Regions from separate parts of the Sporosarcina sp. Y838 genome, predicted to be linked through region 2. Evidence: riboswitches for the same ligand, from Rfam matches in the RefSeq annotation. Region 2 holds a riboswitch; the other holds the start of a gene.
What was found. A riboswitch is a leader RNA that binds a small molecule or an ion and turns the genes downstream of it on or off. The one in region 2 is predicted to bind lysine.

Region 1 (7,596 bases), on a different contig from region 2:
AGCTCGACTTGTTTGAAGGAGAATGGTAATGGAGTATTTCTTATTAGCCGTTATCGGTCTTGCGGCAGGGATTATTGGTGCACTCGTGGGTTTGGGAGGCGGAGTCATCCTTGTGCCGGCGACATTATTTGTCGGCATTAATCTGGGCTTGATAGATGGAATTACACCACAAACGGCTGTCGGGCTATCTGTCATTATGATGATTTTCACAGGACTGGCTTCGACGCTTTCTTATATGAAGGGCAAAACAATTGATTTTAGGAGTGGATATATCTTTTTCCTGGGAAGTGTTCCGGGGACTCTCCTAGGTGCTATTGTCAATAAAGGGCTCGATTTGCCATCGTTTAATCTTTATTTCGGCATTTTATTAATTATTTTATCAATCATTCTTTTGGTACGTAAGCATTTAAAACCGGTTGATTGGTTTGTAAATCATGGTAAAAAGAGGACGTTTACAGATAATATGGATGAGACCTATGTCTATGGATTTCCTGTCTGGTTTGCATTGATCCTAACATTTGGTGTTGGATTTGCGTCAGGTCTTTTTGGCATCGGTGGTGGTTCAATTCTAGTACCAGCCATGATGTTACTCTTTTTATTTCCGCCCCATGTTGCAGTCAGTACATCAATGTTCATGGTTTTCTTATCGGCGATTGTCAACTCGATTACACATATATCGCTAGGTAATGTTCCTTGGTTATATACGATTCCGGTCATTCCGGCCGCATACATTGGAGCCAAAATCGGAGCTCGGCTGAACCAGAAAATGAAATCGGAAACAGTCGTTGTTGCACTGCGTATTATCTTGCTTTTACTTGGAGTTAGATCGATTATTGAAGGACTTTTGGGGTGACATATGAATCAAATTGAAGTGATTCACTTTTATCATACAAACGATATCCACAGTCATTTTGAAAGTTGGCCACAGATTAGCCGGTTTCTTTGTGATGAAAAGAATGAACACTTATTAAATGGTGAGGCTTGTTACGTATTCGACATCGGTGATCATGTGGATCGTTCACATCCATTTACGGAGGGAACGAAAGGACAAGGAAATGTTAGACTGTTGAATGAAGCTGGTTATGATGCAGTTACGATAGGTAATAATGAAGGAATCACAATGTCGAAAGCTGCATTAAACTCACTTTACGCAGATGCTCGTTTTGAGGTCATTCTAAGTAATTTGTTTGAAGAGGATGGAAATCGTCCGAAATGGGCAAAACCTTACAAAATTTATGTTACTGCCAGTGGAACGAAAATTGGCGTTATAGGAGCGACTGCAGAATATCAGGCGTTCTATTCAAAACTAGGCTGGAAAATTACACCACCCCGCGAAAGTTTAATGGGCATTGCCAAACAGCTTGCATCAGAAACGGACCTAATCGTTTGCTTATCGCATATGGGTGTTCATGAAGACGAGCAACTCGCAGTGGAGTGTCCAGAGATTGATATCATTTTCGGTGCGCACACGCATCACCTGTTCCACGAAGGCAAGCTAATTGGGGATACATTATTGGCTGCAACGGGTAAATATGGTGAGTATGTGGGTCATGTGACATTGAAAGTTGCTAGCAGCACAAAAAGGACTCTCACTATCGACGCAGAACTGGTTAGGGCGGATTCGGTTAAAAGAAGTGAAAAGGATATCGTCCAATCGAATCATTTAATACAACTTGGGAAAAGGGCGATGGAAGATAAGGTCTTTGATAATCCTTCACGGTTGCAACAGAATCTGTTTGAGGGTAGCCCCTTATCCTCGTTCTTCGGTCGGGCACTCATTGCCTATTCACAGGCTGATTGTGCCATGTTTAACGCAGGGATTTTCCTAGGTAGTCTCGATAAAGGGTGGGTGACGAAAGGCGATTTACATTCACTTCTGCCACATCCCATAAACCCGTGTCTCATCACACTGGATGGAGTCGAACTTATAGAAGTATATAAGCTTTCTTTAAATAAGGATTGGCCACAAATTGAAATCAAAGGCCTTGGTTTCCGGGGCACATTAATGGGCGCGATGATTTATGAAAGATTATATCAGAATAGACATGGACAACTTTTTGCGGGAAATCGTGAGGTCGTACCAGGTCAAAAATATACGCTTGCAACATTAGATATGTTTACGTTTGGACATTTCTTTCCATCTCTCAGACATGCAGAGGTAGAGTATTACATGCCTGAGTTGATTAGAGATGTGCTTGGTTGGTACGGGACCGAACATTTTAAGTCTTAATCATTGGTACTGTTCGCATATTGCCTAAGAATAAACGGCTCAATTCCTGCATAGCTTAAAAGCAGGAGGAGTCGTTTTGAAATTTCAGGGGCAAGTCACCAGAAGAACCAGGAAAACCAGGAAAAAAAAGCGTAGACTATTACCTATTTTGGTACCTACATTTTTTATAGCAGTTTTCTTGTTTTTTTATGTAGTCAATATGAGGCTTACTCCAATATATGTCCAATATGCAGAAGTACAGACGCAAAGAATAGCCTCACATGTTATTAGTAAGGCCATCAATTCAAGGGTTGCTACTGTGCTCGACGTCAATGATATCATCGTGGATATTCCCAATGAATCTACGGGTGTTGTTACATGGAAGTTTAACACGGAAGTGATTAACAGAGTGTTGGCTGAAACCCAAACGCTTGTCGAGTCCCATTTACAACAAGCTTCGGAGGGAAATCTTGATATATTACCCCCACAGAATGAAATCAAATTCGATCCCGATGCAATGGAAACTCAAGGAGGAGTCGTCTTCTTCGTTCCTATCGGTCAAGCGACGAATATTCCATTGCTAGGAAACTTGGGTCCTAAGATTCCAATTCGTTTCCATGTCATTGGTGATGTCAGTGCGACAATCGATACGGAAATTCTTCCTTTTGGTATAAACAGTGCCTACGTTGAAGTGAATATATTATTAACAGTCAATGTCCAGATTATAGTTCCGCTTGCAACTGAAAAAAGTGTTATTAATCAAAAAATTCCGGTAGCCATGGGGCTTATTCAAGGTAAGGTGCCTCAAATCTACAATAATGGAACCGATAATGCTCCTTCGGTTGAAGTTCCATTAAGCACTGAATATGAGTGAAGAAGAATACTTGAAAATGCTGCGGATAACTGATAGGCTATTAGAGGATTAGAAATATCGATTGGGTAGAGGCTGCATTGCTTATTAGTCACACACGCGAGATTGACACCGATGACCGTGTGCAAAAGGAAGCTTTGCCGAAGCGTGGTAAGATCGTCGAGATCTATCAGGCTGGGGTTGTTCCGAATAGGGATAACACTGTCATACGTCTTAAGAACATGTATGATGAGCTACAAGTCGTGAGTTAGATAAGCTGTATTATTTATCCAACAAACGAAACGTAGATAAAGCCGGCTCCAATTACACTCGAGAAGTGTAATTAGCAGTCGGTTTTTTGTATTCCCCCTTGAAAGGGCCTCGACCCGACAAAATGGAGGAATAGAAAATGATTGGAACTTGGGTATCAATATTACCACCACTAATCGCCATTATTATGGTGTTTGCAACAAAAAGGGTGCTGTTATCGCTAGGTGCTGGAATCGTCTCAGGTGCTTTGCTAGCGGCGTCATTCGCTCCTGTAGAAACGCTGAGCATATTATGGCAATCCATTAAAGCGACATTTTGGGATGGTGGACTAAATACAGCGAATATTTACATTGTTCTATTTATCCTGCTCTTAGGTGTTATCACTGCTTTCGTTAGCTTGTCTGGAGGTAGCAGAGCATTTGCAGAATGGGCAGTACGCCATATTAAAACAAAACGTGGGGCAAAATTGCTCACGGTATCACTCGGTCTTGCTATTTTTGTGGATGATTATTTCAATGCATTGGCAGTGGGACAAATCGCGCGTCCGATTACGGATCAGCACAGGGTTTCAAGAGCGAAATTGGCTTATTTCATCGACTCGACTTCAGCACCGATTTGTGTCATTTCACCAATTTCAAGCTGGGGTGCCTTTTTAATCGGACAACTCGCCCTTATATTTGGCGGTGCAGCAGCAATCAGTTATTCGCCATTATCCGCGTTCGTAATGATGGCACCCATGAATTTTTACGTTATCGCAACACTCGCAATGGTATTCTTCCTTGCATGGACCAATTTCGATCTATTCGATATGAAGAAACATGAACAACTTGCAACTGAAACAGGCCAATTATTTGACCCTGACAAAGAAATTCCGGGTCAATTGAAAGAGGAATTTCCTGTACATACGCATGGCCGCGTACGAGATCTTGTGGCGCCGATTGTCACACTCGTTATAGTAACATTTGCGGCGATGTTTGTGTCTGGCTATCTAATCGGAGGATCGATGAATATCTTCTCGATCTTTGAAAGTACGGATGTCGCACTTTCATTGTTGGCGGGTGGAATTATAGCTACCCTAGTTGCGGCAGCGTTATATATGCAGCAGATGAAAAATAATGAAACGGCGAGCTTTTCGCTTATGGGCAGTGCGTTTATAAATGGAATGAATTCTATGATGCCGCCTGTTTTAATCCTTATTTTTGCTTGGTCACTATCGTTCTTAATCGGAACACTTGAAACGGGTCTATTCTTATCTGACCTTGTAATGAAATCAAATATACCGGTTTCATTCTTGCCTGTTATTATGTTCATACTTGCTTGCATTATGGCTTTTTCAACCGGAAGTTCTTGGGGGTCGTTCGGTATTCTTCTGCCGATTGCGGGAACAATCATGATTGAAGCGGCACCGGAAATGTTACTGCCGGCGCTTGCTGCAGTTCTTGCGGGGGCTGTATTCGGAGATCACGCTTCGCCGATTTCTGATACGACGATTCTATCTGCTACAGGTGCAGGATGTAACCATATTGATCATGTTTCGACACAGTTTCCTTACGCGCTAATCAGTGCTGTAATCGCTGCGATGGGCTATATCATTCTAGGCATTACAGGTTCAATCTGGATCGGACTCGTTGGCGTTATTATTATTTTGTTAGTATTTTTTACTGTCTGGACAATGCGGGCTAGTAAAGTGGCACATTAATAGTATTGATAATCTTATACTAAAAAGCGGTGGCTTAGGCTACCGCTTTTTTATTATAATAATAATAGTTTTCTAACAAAAAAATGTTTTGACAATAGTCTGATAGGTGTATATACTAGGCATTAAGACCAAAAAGTGATATGGGATTAATAAAACACTATTTTTTGGTCCTATGTGATCGTAAAGGAGGAATAAACTGGATTTAATCTAGTGATAATAATACAAAAAAAACTGTAAAAATTTACTAGGTCGAATATTTTATTCAGTGAAATATAATTATATGAAAATTGCTATAGACTGAATAAGAAGTTTGTTTTACAATGGGCTTGTAAGTAGGAAAAAAGTGATATTTCTAGGAAAAGAGAATCGTTAGTTTTCTTATGGGGGAGGAACGATTTTAATTATCTGAAATATCAATAAAAAGGGGGATTTCATTTGAAAATGAAAAAATTTGTAAGTGTATTTGCCGTTTCGGCACTAGCTGTCGGAATACTGGCAGGGTGTGCAGGAGAGAAGGCTGAAGAAGGAAGCACAGGCGGCTCTAAGGATGGCGATACGATTAAAATCGGGGTCAACCTTGAATTGTCAGGTAATGTTGCTTCTTATGGTACTTCAGAGTTATCAGGAATTGAACTTGCTGTTGAAGAAATAAACGCAGATGGCGGAATTGATGGTCAAGAAATCGAACTTGTGAAAGTTGATAATAAATCCGATCCTGCTGAGGCTACGAGTGCAGCACTTAAATTGATCACTCAGGATAAAGTAGTTGCAATCATCGGTGCGGCAACGAGTGGTGCTACTGTTGCGCAGGCTGAAATTGCGAACGGCAACGAAACACCGCTTATCAGTCCATCTGGAACAAGCCCTACAGTAACAGTCAAAGAAGACGGAAGTGTGAATGAATTCGTTTTCCGTACTTCATTCATCGATCCATTCCAAGGAACGGTTGCAGCAAACTTTGCAGCTAACGATCTTGGTGTTAAAAACGTAGCGATTTTCACTGATAATGCAAGCGATTATTCAAAAGGTCTTGCTGCATCATTCAAAAAAGATTTTGAAAAAGCAGGCGGTAAAATTATTGCTGAAGAATCTTACGTAGGTAAGGATTCTGATTTCCGTTCAACGCTAACTCGTATTAAAGCCGCGAATCCTGAATTCATCTTCATCCCTGGATATTATGAAGAAGTAGGACTAATCGTTAAACAGGCTCGTGAAATGGGTATCGATGTTCCACTAATGGGAGCAGATGGATGGGATTCTCCTACTCTAATTGAGCTTGCTGGTGCAGATGCATTGAACAATACATTCACAACAAATCACTATTCATCTGAAGATCCAGATGGCATCATTCAAGACTTTAACGATAAGTTCAATGAGAAATTCAGTAAATCACCTGATGCATTCAACGCACTAGGTTACGATACAGTGTATCTTTTAGCTGATGCTATCAAACGCGCAGGCGGTCCGGATTCAGTCAAAATTAAAGATGCCCTTGCTGAAACGAAAGATCTTGAATTGATCACTGGATTGTATTCGGTTGATGAAAACCATCACCCAATCAAATCTGCTACTATTCTTGAATTCAAAGATGGCGAACAAGTCTTTAAAACAAAAGTTAATCCTTAATTTAAACTGTAAGAATGGGGGGAGGATGTCCTCCTCCCATTCTTTTTTAATCCTTACTTTAGAGCTGGAAAAGGAGTGAGAAGTTCATGGAATGGTTACAACAGCTAATAAACGGTATTTCACTCGGTAGCATTTATGCGTTAATTGCACTAGGTTACACAATGGTTTATGGGATCATAAAATTGATTAACTTTGCGCATGGTGAAATATTTATGATAGGTGCGTTTATTGGGTATTACTCCATTGCTGGTTGGGGACTCGGGTTTATCCCTGCATTACTATTATCAATGGTTTCCTGTGCAATTATTGGCGTTCTTATTGAACGAATCGCTTATAAGAGATTACGGAATGCAACGAGAATTGCTGCATTGATTACAGCAATTGGGGTTTCTCTTCTAATTCAAAATGGTGTCATTTATATGCGTGGTGCGCAACCTGATGCGTATCCTGAAGTATTACGCAATAAATCTTTTGATTTTTTCGGTGCTCAAATCAGCAGTCAAGCAATCTTAATTCTATCTGTTTCTGTTACTCTAATGATCATTCTACAATTCATTGTACATAAAACAAAAATCGGAAAAGCGATGCGAGCTGTTTCCTATGATGCTGAAGCAGCTAAGCTTATGGGAATTAATGTCGACAACACAATCTCGGCTACGTTTGCGATTGGATCAGCTTTAGCTGGTGCAGCGGGCGTTATTTTCGGTATTTATTATACAAAGATTGACCCATTAATGGGTATTATTCCTGGTTTGAAAGCATTCGTTGCTGCTGTCCTTGGTGGAATTGGAATAATTCCAGGTGCCATGGCTGGAGGTCTTGTGCTTGGAGTTGTAGAAACGTTTGTCAGTGCGCTCGGGTTCTCTCTATGGAGAGATGCCGCGGCATTCGTCATATTGATTTTAATACTCATCTTCAAACCGTCTGGGCTCTTTGGTAAAA
Region 2 (7,596 bases):
GTCGTTTTCAGGAAGTTCTCATCATCACGATTTGGGAATTCTGGTTTGTAATGGGCTCCACGGCTTTCATTACGATTCAGCGCTCCAAGTGTGATGACTCGAGCTAAGTATAGCATGTTTTTCAGCTGACGCGTAAATGTTGCGCCTTGGTTAGACCACTTTTGCGTATCGATAATGTTTATGTTTTCATAACGTTCCAGAAGCTCTACGATCTTATCATCCGTAGCTTGAAGCTTGTCATTGTGGCGTACCACTGTAACGTTATCTGTCATCCATTCTCCAAGCTCTTTATGAAGGATATACGCATTTTCAGTACCGTTCATTTTAAGTGTGTCATCCCACTTCTGTTGCTCTTCTTTTTCTGCCTCGTCGAAGATTGTTGAAGGGAGATCCACTACAGATCGTTTTAAGTGCTTCATATAATTGATAGCATTCGGTCCTGCGACCATTCCACCGTATATTGCTGAAAGGAGTGAGTTTGCGCCAAGACGGTTTGCACCATGCTGCGAATAATCAACTTCTCCTGCTGCAAATAGGCCTGGAATACTTGTTTGCTGATCATAATCGACCCATAACCCGCCCATCGAATAGTGGACTGCTGGGAAGATTTTCATCGGAAGTTTACGCGGATCGTCGCCTGTAAATTTCTCGTATATTTCAATAATTCCGCCGAGCTTGATATCGAGTTCTTTCGGATCCTTATGGGAAAGGTCCAAGTACACCATGTTTTCGCCGTTAATACCAAGTTTTTGATTAACACAAACGTCGAAAATTTCACGGGTTGCAATATCTCGAGGTACAAGGTTACCGTAATCTGGATATTTTTCTTCGAGGAAGTACCAAGGTTTTCCGTCTTTATAAGTCCAGATACGACCGCCTTCACCACGTGCAGATTCACTCATAAGTCGGAGTTTGTCGTCTCCTGGAATCGCTGTCGGGTGAATTTGAATGAACTCACCGTTTGCATATTGTGCTCCTTGTTGATAAACGATGGAAGCAGCAGAACCTGTATTAATGACAGAGTTTGTCGTTTTCCCGAAAATGATACCGGGTCCACCTGTTGCCATAATTACTGCATCGCCTTTAAACGCTTTAATTTCCATTGTTTTCATGTTTTGTGCTTTGATACCGCGACAAACGCCTTCTTCGTCAAGTACAACACCTAAGAATTCCCAGTGTTCATACTTTTGAACAAGCCCATCGACTTCAAAACGTCTAACTTGCTCGTCAAGTGCATATAGAAGCTGTTGTCCTGTTGTCGCTCCTGCAAATGCCGTACGGTGGTGCATTGTACCTCCGAAACGTCGGAAATCCAAAAGTCCTTCAGGTGTCCGGTTGAACATTACGCCCATACGGTCTAACAAACTAATGATTCCTGGTGCTGCGGCCGTCATGGCTTGTACAGGGGGTTGATTCGCAAGGAAGTCTCCTCCATATACAGAGTCATCGAAGTGGATATCAACCGAGTCGCCTTCCCCTTTTGTATTCACTGCGCCGTTGATGCCACCTTGCGCACATACTGAGTGGGAACGTTTAACCGGAACAATTGAGAACAGGTCGACCGGCGTGCCATCTTCAGCTGCTTTGATAGTTGCCATCAAGCCTGCAAGACCTCCGCCGACAACAATCAATCTGCTTTTCGCCATTATTGTTTCACTCCTCAAATTATAGGGATCTCGTATTTCAATAAATTAATTTATTAATCAATTATGCCAAGACTTAACTTGAATCAGCGGGATTTCTGTTGATTCAAATTAAACAAAAGCAAATAGTGCTTGTACACCAATTACCGAAAGAACTAGGAATACGACAATTGAAATATATGTAACAATTTTCTGTGAACGCGGTGATTGTGTTAATCCCCAGCTTACTAGGAATGACCAAATACCGTTTGATAAGTGGAATGTTGCCGCAATAACTCCCGCAATGTAAAATGCAAGCATGAACGGATTCGACAAAATATCTTCCATCATATTAAAGTCCACATCAGCACCTAATGCTTTTTGAACTCTAGTCTGGTAAATATGCCATGCGATGAACACAACTAGGAATACGCCAGTTATGCGTTGTAGCATAAACATCCAGTTACGGAAAGTGCCGTATCGTTGTACGTTGTTTTTTGATGTGAAAGCTATGTACACACCATAGAATCCGTGGAACATGAGTGGAATGTAGATGATAAACCATTCGAGGTATAGAACGAATGGTAAGCTCCCCATGAAATTGGAAGCGGTGTTGAATGCTTCTGGACCTCGTGTTGCAAAATGGTTAATGACCAAATGCTGGACTAGAAAAAGCCCCACCGGAATGATTCCGAGCAACGAATGAAGACGACGTAAATAGAAATCTGATTCTCTTGACAAGTCTTTTACCCTCCCTTATTAACTGAGTCCGCCAATCGTCGTCTGCCATCGTTTCGACACGAAGCAAATGTTGACGGCGTACCTCTTCATGGTACAATATTATGACATAACCATTGTACTCCTCAGTTTTGAAGAGGTCAAGACGATTCAGGCTTTTTGCCACGCCTTAATCTAGTACTCTTTTATGCCATTAGACTTACTGATTCTATCATTTAACCGAAAGGGTTGCATGTTCGATTGGAAAACATTACATACGATACGCCGACCCGATTCGGCTATGAACTTTTACGGGACCACGTGTTGCCTAGTATTCTCGGCAACCACGAAGATGACATTCTGTACTGGGCTGGAAAAGATGTGGCCAGAAAATTCCCCATTTTCAGTATTGATGAACTACCCATTTTCTTTACGGAAGCCGGTTGGGGTCCACTTCAGCTTGATAAGACTGAAAAGGATGAAGCGTTTTATTCGATGAAAAACGATTTTGGGACAAATAACCAAAATAGATCTTGTCAACTTGAAGCGGGCTTCATTGCAGAACAATATCAAAAGTTAAATGGACTTCTGACTGAATGCTACGGTGAAATGAAAGACGGTTTGGTGCACTTTCAAGTCAAATGGGATTTAAAAACCAAAATTGAAGTATGAATCGAAGATGCCCCGGAATTGGGTGCATCTTCTTTTAATTCTACTTTACTTTCTATCTAAACCGAATTGCTCATGAAGTGTTGCAACTGCTTTCTCCATATCCGATTCAGGAATGACTACGGAGACTTTGATTTCAGAAGTGCTCACCATTTTCACGGGAACGGTTGCGTTCCTCAGCGTGTCGAACATTTGCGCAGCAACTCCCGGATTCGATACCATTCCACTGCCCACGATTGAAACTTTCGCCAGTCCTACTTCAAAATCTGCCCGACTGTAACCGAGCGATTCTTTTTCGGTCTCCAAAACATTTATCGCTTCTGCGAAATCCTCTTTTTTGATGGAAAATGACACAGACGGCTGTACGCCTTCCATAATTGTCTGAACAATGATGTCGACGTTTACATGTTGTTTCGCGAGTGCAGTGAAAATATTAGCAAGTGAGCCATTATAAGGTACTTCATACATCACTGTAATCCGTACAATTTCTCTCTCAAAAGCGATGCCACGTACAATTAAATTGTTTTCCAAATCGATTTCCTCCTTGATAACTGTTCCTACTCCGTCCATATGAGCCGGTCTTACCCGAAGCGGCATTTGATGATTTTTTGCAAACTCAACTGCTCTTGGATGAAGCACACCCGCACCAAGGTTAGCGATTTCCAACATTTCATCGTAAGATATTTCCTCAAGTTTCGTCGCTTGTTCGATCAATCTTGGGTCCGTCGTAAATACCCCTTCGACGTCCGTGTAAATATCACAACTAGCTGCATCGAGTGCAATCGCAATTGCGACGGCACTCGTATCGGAACCACCGCGACCAAGTGTTGTCAACTCACCGTTATTATCAATTCCTTGGAAACCAGTGATTACTGCAACCGCGCCTGATTCTAGTGCGGTTTGAATTTTGTCAGCATTAACTTGTTCAATCCTTGCATTACCATGAACAGCCTCTGTCGTTACCCCTGCTTGCCAACCTGTGTATGACCGTGCTTCTAACCCTTGTGCAGTAATCGCCATTGCAAGTAAAGACGCTGTTACTTGTTCTCCTGTTACAAGAAGCATATCCAATTCGCGCCGTCCTGCTTTGGGATTAATCTCCATTGCCAACCTTAATAGTTCATCTGTTGTTTTACCCATCGCAGAGACAATGACAGCCACTTGGTTTCCACGATTAACCTCATTTTTAACAAGTGTTGCAGCCCGTGCAATTCTCTCTGGATTTGCAACTGATGTCCCTCCGAATTTCATTACAATACGTCCCATGATTTTTCCTCCATTTTCCCCTGAATGCAAAAACGGCCCTCAAAAGTATGAGAGCCGGTCTGATTGGAGCTATCCCCGAAGAGACGCCCCATCCAGATAGCCCTCCAGGTATTTCCATACCTGACAAATCTCCACTTATTCAATGGAAATCCAGCATGACAATCGTGACAGACGATTCATCCGCTTCGGCGAATACCCCTTTCAATCCCTTTCATTAGGCTGCCGCCTTCCGTGGATCTACTATTGGTTACCGCACCTCTATCTTCACTACATATAAATGTATTAGTGAAAAAATTCATTGGTTTCACCTTACCATATTACTTTTTTTCCCGCAATGCCATCTCGCGAAAATGCGCTTCAACTGATTTTGCTACACCTACAGGTAGTCCTGCTTCTTGCAATTGTTCAATCGTAGCTTCGCGAATCTTTTCTACGGATTCAAAATGCCTTAACAGCATCGTTTTCCGTTTTTGCCCAACTCCCGGCAATCCATCCAGTGCTGACGTCAATGAATTCGTTTCGCGGCGTTGTCTGTGGAACGTGATTGCAAATCGATGCACTTCATCCTGGATTCTTTGCAATAAGTAAAATCCTTCACTCGACCTCTTAAGTGGTATCATTTCAACCGGGTTACCATAAAGGAGTTGTGCTGTTTGGTGCTTCTCATCTTTTGCAAGTCCCGCAATGGGAATGGATAAATTCAACTCATCCTCAATGATTTCCCTAACAGACTCCATATGACCTTTACCCCCATCAACAACAATAAGGTCTGGTAATGGCAAATCATCTTTCAACACACGAATATAACGTCTCCGTACAACTTCACGCATTGCACCATAATCGTCGTGCGCTGCCGCGGTCATCGTTTTATATTTTCTGTAATCTTTTCGATTCGGTTTCCCGTCAACAAATGAAACCATTGCAGAAACTGCATCAGCGCCATACATATGTGAATTATCAAATGCTTCAATACGTAAAGGAACTGTGATGTTCATCGCTTTGCCAAGTTCCTCACATGCACCGATTGTCCGCATTTCCTGACGTTCAATGAGATGGAACTTTTCTGACAATGATATCTCTGCGTTTTTGACTGCCAATTGGACGAGATCCTTCTTTTTTCCGCGCTGTGGAATGAATACATTGACATCGAGAAGCCTACTGATGATTACATTATCGATTCCTTGTGGCAAAAGTATTTCCTGGGGAATCAAGTGTTGCGATTTTCCATAAAATTGGCCAATGAAAGTCAGCAATTCCTCTTCAGGTTCTTGATAAAGTGGAAAAAGTGACACATCCCGTTCTATCAACTTTCCTTGACGGACAAAAAAGACTTGAACACACATCCAGCCGTGATTGACTGCAAATCCGAAAATATCACGATCCGTGAAATCATTCATGGTCATCGCTTGTTTCTCCATGACCGCTTCAATATTAGCAATCTGATCACGATATTCTTTTGCGCGTTCAAATTCCAGATTTTCCGCTGCAGCAGACATTTTCTCTGTTAATTCTTTTTTTACTTTTTTATAACCACCGTTTAAAAATCGGCTGATGTCGTCCACCATTTCTTTGTACGTATCAGTACTCACTTCATTGATGCACGGTGCAAGGCATTGGCCAAGGTGGTAATATAAACAAGCTCGGTCCGGCAACGTTAAACATTTTCGATAAGGATAAAGTCGGTCAAGTAATTTTTTTGTTTCCCCAGCGGCAAATGCATTTGGGTATGGACCAAAATACTTTCCTTTGTCTTTTTTGACTTGTCTTGTAATAATTAGTTTCGGATGTCGCTCAGCAGTCAATTTTAAATACGGATACGTTTTATCATCCTTTAGCATGATATTATATTTCGGATCATACTGTTTGATCAGATTCAATTCAAGAACAAGAGCCTCCAGATTTGAAGATGTGACAATGTATTCAAAATCTGTAATTTCCCCAACCAGTCGCTGTGTTTTCCCGTCATGGCTTCCCGTAAAGTAACTGCGCACACGATTTTTCAAAACTTTTGCCTTGCCGACATAGATAATTGTCCCTTGCCTGTCTTTCATTAAATAACAACCCGGCAACTCCGGTAATATAGCCAACTTCTCTGAAATTAGTTCATTCATCTATTTCACCTACCAAAAAAACCGGGAGCCTTTGAAGGGACCCGGTTATACTTTCAAATATGCCTCAATGTATTTACGCTAAGATATTGATTGGAGTTTCCTCGATTGACTCCATTCAATACCCTCGACATCCGCCAGAGGCTTCAGCTCGAAGAGGAGGAATTATATTCCATTCCTCTCTATCGGTAACTTAGGCGTTGTTGCTGAATTATGTTAATAATTAAGCGTGCTTTGTAATCAATTCTGCAAGTGCTTCTTTCGGTTTGAAACCGACAACTTTATCGACGATTTCTCCGTCTTTGAAAAGAACCAAAGTAGGGATTGACATAATGCCATATTTACCAGCTGTTTCCTGATTGTCGTCTACGTCAACTTTAACAATACTTGCTTTCCCTGTGATTTCGCCGTCTAGTTCTTCAAGTACTGGAGCGATCATTTTACAAGGTCCACACCAAGGTGCCCAAAAGTCTACAAGGACTAATCCTTCTTTAATGTTCTCTTCAAAGTTCTGATCAGTTGCGTGAATAATAGCCATAATATATTTCCTCCTCTTATTAGATAACCTATGATCGTATTATAGCATGCTGCTATATCCCGACCTAAATATATGCTCTGCAAAAAAAGTAAGCGCCCTGCTAATGAGGGCGCTTACTTTTGAATCAGTTCGTTTTAAGCTTTTTGATTTCTTCAATCATCATTGGAATAACCTCAAATAGGTCTCCAACAATACCGTAGTCAGCTACTTTAAAAATATTCGCTTCTGAATCTTTATTGATAGCCACGATTATTTTCGAGTTGGACATGCCCGCCATATGCTGGATTGCACCCGATATTCCTGCAGCGATGTACAGATCCGGTGTAACAACTTTGCCCGTTTGTCCGATTTGTAATGAATAGTCACAGTAGTCAGCGTCACATGCCCCGCGTGAAGCACCGATTGCTCCGCCTAATAGTGATGCAAGTTCTTGCAGTGGTTCAAAGCCTTCTGCACTTTTCACGCCGCGCCCCCCTGCAACAACAACTTTCGCTTCCGAAAGGTCGACGCCATCTGTCGATTTACGGATAACTTCAGAAATGATTGTCCGTAGATTAGCAACCTCAACAGGTACCGCTGTTACTTCGCCAGAACGGTTTGCATCATGCTCTAACGGTGCAATGTTATTTGGGCGAACTGTTATAAACAATAATCCATCTTTATTTTTCACTTTTTC

Region 1: another riboswitch for lysine. It lies ahead of AC1TO4_RS14160 (Na+/H+ antiporter NhaC family protein); the one in region 2 lies ahead of AC1TO4_RS08480 (aspartate kinase).

Annotation. Positions count from the first base shown of each region.
Region 1 is NZ_JBXCJD010000012.1:39,383-46,978, reverse strand. It holds gene AC1TO4_RS14180 (DUF72 domain-containing protein) at 1-29, shown strand, start outside; gene AC1TO4_RS14175 (sulfite exporter TauE/SafE family protein) at 29-853, shown strand; gene AC1TO4_RS14170 (bifunctional metallophosphatase/5'-nucleotidase) at 857-2,230, shown strand; gene yunB (sporulation protein YunB) at 2,307-3,083, shown strand; lysine riboswitch at 3,142-3,324, shown strand; gene AC1TO4_RS14160 (Na+/H+ antiporter NhaC family protein) at 3,469-5,028, shown strand; gene AC1TO4_RS14155 (ABC transporter substrate-binding protein) at 5,470-6,654, shown strand; gene AC1TO4_RS14150 (branched-chain amino acid ABC transporter permease) at 6,741-7,596, shown strand, end outside.
Region 2 is NZ_JBXCJD010000005.1:29,441-37,036, forward strand. It holds gene sdhA (succinate dehydrogenase flavoprotein subunit) at 1-1,646, opposite strand, end outside; gene AC1TO4_RS08470 (succinate dehydrogenase cytochrome b558 subunit) at 1,755-2,363, opposite strand; gene AC1TO4_RS08475 (YslB family protein) at 2,601-3,011, shown strand; gene AC1TO4_RS08480 (aspartate kinase) at 3,057-4,274, opposite strand; lysine riboswitch at 4,364-4,543, opposite strand; gene uvrC (excinuclease ABC subunit UvrC) at 4,592-6,385, opposite strand; gene trxA (thioredoxin) at 6,606-6,920, opposite strand; gene AC1TO4_RS08495 (electron transfer flavoprotein subunit alpha/FixB family protein) at 7,045-7,596, opposite strand, start outside.